Regions from separate parts of the Solibacillus sp. FSL W7-1324 genome, predicted to be linked through region 2. Evidence: riboswitches for the same ligand, from Rfam matches in the RefSeq annotation. Region 2 holds a riboswitch; the other holds the start of a gene.
The links. Region 2 has a riboswitch for cobalamin ahead of MKY71_RS05715 (hypothetical protein). Riboswitches for the same ligand answer to the same signal wherever they lie in the genome.
Positions count from the first base shown of each region.

Region 1: linked by a shared signal. The riboswitch ahead of MKY71_RS07525 (glutaredoxin family protein) and the one ahead of MKY71_RS05715 (hypothetical protein) in region 2 are both predicted to bind cobalamin.

Region 1 is NZ_JBBOYH010000001.1:1,562,446-1,566,661, forward strand. Features, by position in the region: gene MKY71_RS07515 (ribonucleoside-diphosphate reductase subunit alpha) at 212-1,945, opposite strand; gene nrdI (class Ib ribonucleoside-diphosphate reductase assembly flavoprotein NrdI) at 1,942-2,310, opposite strand; gene MKY71_RS07525 (glutaredoxin family protein) at 2,307-2,534, opposite strand; cobalamin riboswitch at 2,681-2,865, opposite strand; gene dut (dUTP diphosphatase) at 3,037-3,474, shown strand.
Region 2 is NZ_JBBOYH010000001.1:1,202,702-1,206,917, forward strand. Features, by position in the region: gene MKY71_RS05700 (metal ABC transporter ATP-binding protein) at 1-496, shown strand, start outside; gene MKY71_RS05705 (metal ABC transporter permease) at 512-1,378, shown strand; gene MKY71_RS05710 (Fur family transcriptional regulator) at 1,375-1,788, shown strand; cobalamin riboswitch at 1,848-2,029, shown strand; gene MKY71_RS05715 (hypothetical protein) at 2,188-2,745, shown strand; gene MKY71_RS05720 (ABC transporter substrate-binding protein) at 2,735-3,676, shown strand; gene MKY71_RS05725 (bifunctional adenosylcobinamide kinase/adenosylcobinamide-phosphate guanylyltransferase) at 3,747-4,216, shown strand, end outside.

The DNA of each region.
Region 1 (4,216 bases), 360 kb from region 2:
CGATTGTATTGGCACTTAGGACATATTTAGCGAGAATTACAACCTCACAAAATATGCTTTTTTTCACCTTATGCTATCCAAAAATTTTTTTCTGCTTTCGCAACGTTCACGTTTATCGTTTCCAATTACGTTGTCGTATTTTTGGCTTTACGGCTTTCCAGCAATTTCACTTGTTTTGACACTGTTTTACAACAATGAAAGCCCTAGTCAGTTAAGGCGCGATTGCCAGTCGATAGCTATGGAATAGTCCATATTTCTGAACTTGTTTTTTCAATTCATCCCACATATTTCGAGTAATAATCGGAGTAGCCCCAAGTGCTTTAATCACTTCTGGTGCAAATTCTTTATCTTCTTTGTTTATATAGTTTTCAAAATAAATCCCGCTCGCATAATCACTTTTCTCAAATCGATAAAACGTTTCGTTCTTTTGCTTCGCGATTTCCATTGATGATTTTAACGAGTAATAGTTCAACGATTCCATAAACGCATCGATAAATTCAATTGACTCTTTGGAACCATAACGAATCCCACTTTGTACGAGGTGTCCATGCAAGTTCATAACACCCAACCCGACAGAGTGCATCACTTTGTTGGCTTTGGATACAGAAGGGACGTTGACGATATCGGTCATCGTTGAAACATTCGTCAAAAGACGCATTGCTGTTTCAACAAGCTGTCCGAAATCCTGAACTTTCGTCGCTTCGTGAATGTCAATTGAACCTAAATTACAAGAAACATCGAGACCATATTTATTCGGCTCATTTTGGTCGGTAATGACGCTTGTTTGTTGATACTGGAGAATTTCGGTGCATAGATTCGACATCTTCACACGCCCGATTTCCTTTAATGGATGGACATTGTTTACATTATCATCGAATATTTCGAACGGGTAACCCGATTCAAATTGTGCCTTTTTAATTTCCGTATATAGTTTACGGGCGTTTAATCGTTTCAGTTTACGGATGTTCGGATTATCCAATAGTTCGTAGTACATTTCCGTAATCGAAATTTCCGACATGCGTTTGCCGTATTCTTTATAAATATCATAAGAACTGAACAAAACGATATCTTTATCACGGCGCATCAGTTCAAAGAAAATATCCGGTAAAATAATGCCTGTCGATAACGTAGCAAGTCGTATTTTATCATCTGCATTAGGTTTTTTAGACGAAATGAATGACTCAACATCTCCGTGAAAAACATTTAAATAGACGACGCCGGAACCGTTTCGCTGCCCCAATTGGTTGCTGTAAGAAAACGAATTCTCCAGCAGTTTCGCAACGGGCATAACCCCGCTCGCACGGTTTAAGATCCCTTTAATCGGATCCCCTAATGGACGCAGATCGGTCAAGTTTACCCCGACACCGCCGCCTAAACGGGAAAGCTCCAAACAATAACCGATGTTCTCGGCGATTGAATTCATCGTGTCATCCATTGTCAGTTTAAAGCATGAAACAAGCTCACCGCGCGCTTTTTTCCCGCTGTTTAAAGCAGTTGGGGTTGCCGGCTGGTAGGCAGTCATGATCGCTTCAATGGCCTTTTCCGCCAATGTTTCATCACCTTGTGCCAAATAAAGGGCGATGATGACGATCCGGTCCTCGTACTTTTCCAGAATCTCTTTTCCGTCCCGGCTTTTCATCGCATAGCTTTCGTAAAACTTTGAAGCACTCATGAAGGAAGGGAACCGGAACTTGTAGGAATAGGCTTTTTTGTACATCCGTTTAATAAAGTCCATCGAGTACAAGTCTAAAAACTCTTTTTCGTAATAGCCTTCATCAACTAAATAGCGCACTTTTTCCTCTATATCTATAAAGTAGCGCAGACGGACATTGACGTCTTCCAGAAAATAGCGGCGTGTCGCTTCTTTGTCTTTCGCCAAATCCAGTTCACCGGTCGCACGGTAACGGTTTAATATATCGTTATTTAATGTTAAATACTGTTTCATATCGATGCCTCTTTCCAAATGGAGTAATAGTAATCTGTAATCGCTTCGTAATTAGCCGGAGTTCCTCGCATTTCCACTTTTTCAATTAACGGAATTCCGTATTGTGCAGCTAAAAGGTCGCCAGCACGGCCGAAAAAATCATGACCGAAATTCCGGTTTCCGCTTACGATGATTCCTTTGCAAAATTCATAGTTTGCCGTCATGAACTGGTCGACGATAGGGGGGACCGAGCCTAATCCATCCGTATACGTAAATAACAGATACGGTTCATCGATTTTCACCACTTCGGCCAGATCCATAGCGGGCAAGCCGAGTTTTTGCACGATGTATCGTACATTGCCAGTTCGTGAAGCATAAATGATCATGCAGTTATTTCAGAAATGCGATCGATAATAGAAGTCGGCTCTGCAATAAATTCACCGTTTATTTCAAATAACGGCACAGACAGAAAACCTGCATCGATTACTTGTTGTTTTGCTGATTCATCCTGGTCAATATTAATGACCTCTACCTCCAAGTTGGCTGCATCAAGTTCGGATTTTACCCATAGGCATTTTGGGCAAAATGTTTTCGTGTAAAGTTTCATCATAGAATCCCTCGCTATATAAGTATTACTAATGATTGTGCCGTATATATTTTGCGGAAAAAAACAAAAAAAGCTATCCCGGAAAACAGGATAGCTTGAAATGGAAACGGAAAGAGAGCGCGCCTCCATTTCCTATTCCCCGAAGAAATGTACGTAGTTTTAACGAGGCAGGTCTCCTGGCTTTGCTTCATCCGTCAGACGTACCTTCCCATGCCAGTAGCACAGTGGTCTATTCGCCTTCAGTCAGCATTTACAGTTGCGGGGACAGCGTTGGCTTTGCACCAAACTTCCCTTTTAAACTACATTTAGTAGTACCTTGTTAAAAAAACACAATATATAGTTGAATTGAGTATAAGCGTTAACAACCTAAAAGTAAAGGGCCTATTGAATGATTGCATAAATCCAACCAAAACCCTAGACATGCTCCCTATTGAAAATTAAGAAAAAATATGGTTTTGTTATAACTGCATGAAGTTAGTATATAAAAAGAGAAAGTTGGATGAATATGTCGATTCAATTAAAAATTAAGAAAACCAACCCCGAAGCCGTAATGCCGAAACAGGCACGAGAAGGGGATGCAGGGATGGATTTGAGTGCGGTTGAAGACAACGTTTTACTGCCTGGAGAATACGGGTTAATTAAAACCGGACTTCAAATCGAATTGCCGGAAGGAACAGAAGCTCAAGTACGTCCACGTAGCGGATTAGCATTGAAACACGGGATTACTGTGTTAAATAGTCCAGGTACGATCGATGCAGGCTACCGCGGTGAGGTCGGGGTTATTTTGATTAATCACGGGAAAGAGCCGTTTACGATTGAAAAGGGGATGCGTATCGCTCAGTTAGTCGTTCAATATGTTCCGCAAGTTTTCGTTGAAGAAACGGACGAGCTGACAGATTCGGAGCGCGGTGACAAAGGCTTTGGTTCGAGCGGAGTGAAATAATGGAAAAAAGCCTGGTTCGTGCTTTTAATATAGGGTGAATAATATAACAAAATAAAACTACTCCCTATATTTAAAGGCTTTGAGTTTGATTATATATAATCAAACTTTTATTTGTATAGGGGTACAGCCCACATTCCGGAAGTTTTCATAGAAAAGGCAGAAACTTTAATTTCCATCATATCTGCCTTTTTTATGCGCCTAAACTTCTGTTGGTAACGTTATTTTTGGTCTTTTAGTAAAGATTGATGATTTATAATTAAGTTTTATAAAAAAATGTTGGAATGAATGCAGGTTTTCTTATTCCACAATCGGGCCAGCGCGACAAGTTCTGTTATAAACGCTTTTAGCGTGAAAGACAGGAAATTATAAAAATAAATTTCAACTATACAATGGAGGATAGGAATGAAGAAACCACGTTTTCTGAAACTATCCCGTCAATACTCCTGCATGCGTTATGACTGACAGGTTATAGGGTGTGAAGCACAGGTAGATTCGGCAGAACGAAGGCTGTAGCCACTCCTTGAGAGAAGGTATGCCAACGGATATGCCGCACGGCTGAAAAACTAGATACGGTGAGAATAGTTTCAAGGGAAGGAACTGACGAACTTCCGAAGGTAAGGGTCTAAAGATTGAACATAGGGAAACTTATGTCCCACCCAACGATGGGGTGAGTGGTGTAGAGTAAAATTTGGCCCTCTGAAATACACTATACTGAACTATGGCGGTATCTAGCTCACAGGCT
Region 2 (4,216 bases):
ATCCAATGCCTTTAACTCGGGGTTTCCTGCAACGGTCGAGGAAGTCGTGAAAAGCGGTTTATCGCAAAAGGTTGGACTCTTTAAACGCTATCCAAAAGATGCGGACTTTTTAGTAAAAGGTGCTTTAAAAGATGTCGGCATGGAAAAATTTCTGAAACGGAATATTGGCCAGCTTTCCGGAGGGCAGCAGCAGCGTGTTTTCATCGCACGTGCTTTAGTGGCCGATCCGAAGCTCCTTATTTTGGATGAACCGACAGTCGGTATCGACCGCGAAAATGTGCAGGCATTCTATGATATGCTCGCACATTTAAATAAGCATCACAATATGACAATGATTTTAGTTACACATGATGTGGACACGGTTTCGGATCGTGTCAGTCATGTCGCATGTTTAAATCAGTCGATCCATTTCCACGGATACAAAAATGATTTTGATACGATTTCGGAAGAACAGATTGCTAGCTGGAACGGCCACTCTGTTCGAAAGATACATTAAGAGGAGCAGGCCGTTATGATAGAAGCTATATTAAACTATGAATTTTTACAAAATGCCTTTTTCTCAGGGCTTGTTATTGGCGTAATTGCACCACTATTAGGTGTATTCATCGTAGTAAGACGTTTATCGCTCATTGCGGATGCGCTTTCGCATGTCACACTTGCGGGGATTGCAGGAAGTCTGTACTTGAGTCAATCATTTGCAGCGCTGGCATTGCTGAATCCGATTTATTTAGGGATTATCGCATCGGTGAGCGGTTCGGTTTTAATTGAACGTCTACGCAGACTTTATAAACATTATGAAGAGCTTGCAATACCGATTATCATGTCCGGCGGTATCGGTGTTAGTGCGATTTTAATTTCACTTGCAAGCGGATTTAATACAGATTTAATGAGCTATTTATTCGGCTCCGTTTCTGCTGTATCACGCCAGGATTTATATGTTGTACTGGCAATTGCAGTCGTTGTCGTTTTATTTTTAATTCTGTTTTTCAAAGAACTTTTCGTACTATCGTTCGATGAGGAATATGCAAAAGCGAGCGGTTTACCGGCGAAATGGATTCATTTGTTATTTATGATTGTTGTGGCACTCGTAATCGCAGCAAGTATGCGTATTGTCGGTATTCTGCTTGTTTCAAGCTTAATGACATTACCGGTAGCTGCAGCGATGCGATTAGCTCGCGGCTTTAAAGAAGCGATTATTTTAGCGATTGTATTTGGAGAATTGGCTGTAGTGATCGGACTTGTTTCTGCCTTTTACCTGAATTTGGCACCGGGTGGAACAATTGTTGTTACATCCATTTTGATTTTGCTGTTAGTAATTTTAATTAAAAAACTTGTATTGAAATTTTCAATCAAAACGGAAGGGGAAGAAGTACTGTGAATGCTGAGCGCGCGTGGGAAATATTAAAGGATAATGGCTATAAAAAGACGGATAAACGAGAGTTGATTTTGGGTATGTTTGCAGCTACAGACAAATATTTGACTGCCCGTGATTTGCTGTCAGTATTGAAAAAAGATTTCCCTGGGATGAGTTTCGATACAATTTATCGTAATTTAGCTACTTTTGTGGAGCTTGATATTTTAGAAGAAACAGAATTGAACGGTGAGCGAAATTTCCGTATGCATTGCGAGTCGGATCATCATCACCACCATTTTATTTGCCGTGATTGCGGGAATGTAAAGGAACTGTCTGTTTGCCCGATGGAAATGCTCGGTGAAAAACTGCCGGGTTATGCTGTTGAAGCCCATAAATTTGAAATTTACGGTAAATGTCCGGAATGTTTATCGTAAACGGAAAAATTTTATTTGCATAATTTTATTATTATGCTAAAGTGATTAAGACAAATTGAATAAATTTGCAGGAAAAAGATGCATTATGCATAAATGGGAATTCGGTGCAAATCCGAAGCTATATCCGTAACTGTAAGCGTAGATGAAAATAAGTGTGATACCACTGCTAATATAGCGGGAAGGTACTTATGAGTAAAGGGAAACGCAGAGCCAGGAGACCAATCTTTTTCTTATCGTAACATCCCTCTTCGGAATTAAAGAGAATGTACGGCAGTCACGGATCGAATGAGCATTATTGTGCCCTTTTTTGATTTTTGAAGCCATCCATTTTCTTGGGTGGCTTTTTTTCGTACCCTTGATAATTTCGGTGAGGCACTACTTGAAGTGAGGAGAATTTTTATGAAAAAGGATATTCGTTTTTCCTGCTATCCGTTTATGCGGGAAAAATCAAGCTGTGTCGATTATGAAATCCGTACCGATTCTTTAACAACACGAATTGGTACAGTATTTCCGACATTAGTTGATGATGCATCCGGACATGTCGTTTTGAAGGACTTAAGGATGATTCAACCGTTAGCCTATCATGCGAATGGTTCGGTCCGCGGCAAATTGGCCATTACATCTGAGGATCTGCAATGGCTCAGTGATCGATACGATTATTATGTAGGTGAAGTCAGAGAGTCGATTCAGCAGTTTGTACTGCCACAAGGAATCGAAAGTGCCGCAAGACTGCATATTTGCCGCAGTGAGGCGAAAAAGTCTTACAGGGCATTACATAAAGTGAGCGAAGAACGGGAAGTGGATGAAATTCTGTTTGATTTTCTTGGATTGCTTGCCAATGTATTTTTTGTCATGGCAGTGTATATGAATCAGCAGCATCAGCAAAAGGAAATACCATTCATCTCAAAATCTTATCCAACGAAAAAGAAAAAAGGAGTTATGACTAATGAAATTTAACTACAAATGGGTCGTTGCATTAGCAGCAACATTATTACTGGCAGCATGCGGGTCTGATGAGGAAAAATCAAAAAAAGAGGAGCAAGCAGCATCCGAAAATGAAGGAACTCCGTATACAGTTACAGATGACCGGGGAGTTGAAGTGACCTTCGATGAAGTACCGGAAACGATTATTTCCCTTCAGCCAAGCAATACAGAAATTTTGTTTGAACTGGGAGTCGGTGATCAAATTATCGGTGCCACAGAATTTGATACATATCCGGAAGAAGCACAAAAGATTGAACGTGTGTCGACCTCTACTGTCATAAACGCAGAACGTATTCTGGAATTAGATCCGGATGTCGTCGTTGCTTATACAATCGGAGAGGAAGCTCAAATTACCCAATTGGAAGATGCGGGTCTTAAAGTATTTGTAATCGCTTCGGCCGCGACATTTGATGATGTGTATTCGGACATTATCCAGTTGTCTGAAGTAATGGGGGTCGAACATAAGGGAGAAGAAATTGTAGCCGACATTAAATCACAAATCAAAACAGTACAGGAAAAAACAGCGGCAATTAGCACAAAGAAAAAAGCCTATTATGAAGTGTCACCAGCACCGGATTTATGGACTACCGGCAACAGTACATTCCAGCAGGAAATAATGGACCACGCCAATGTGGAAAATATTTTTGCGGATCAGTCGAGCTGGATCAGCGTAGCGGAAGAAGATGTTATTACGCGAAATCCTGAAATCATTATTACGCCAGCAACGTATATGGATAATGCAGTTGATGAGATACTTGGACGTACAGGCTGGAATAAAATACAGGCGGTAACAGATCAGGCAGTTTATTTAGTCGATGGAGATGTTATGTCCCGTCCTGGACCGCGTATTGGTGAAGCGGTAGAAATTATGGCACAATCAGTATACCCGGAACTATTTAAATAAGTATAAAATAGAAGGGCATGCCTTAGTCTGGGCATGTTCTTTTTACATATAAGGATGAGGGGGGAGACGATTGATTTTTATTACCGGTGGTGTACGCAGCGGCAAAAGTGCCTTTGCAGAGAAATATGCGAGGGAGTTAGGTGAGGAAAAGACATTCTACTATGTGGCGACAGGTGTATCTTTTGATGATGAAATGAAAAAACGCATTATCCGCCATCAGCAGGACCGTGAAAATCAAAATATCGACTGGACTACAGTGGAAATGCAAGTGAAGGTTCCGGAAGCAATTGGGCAACTCTCAAACAATGCAGTAGTACTGTTTGAATGTGTGACAACATGGCTTTCGAATGTGCTGTATACATATGAACAAAAAAATGAAAATAGCGATTATATCGATAATTGTATCGGATCATTGCAAAAGCAATTGCTAACTTGGCGGAAGCAAGGTGCTACAATTATAGTTGTATCAAATGAAGTGCTGGATGAACTGCCTTCACAATATGAGGAAGTAAATTTATATCGTAAATTGCTGGGAGAGCT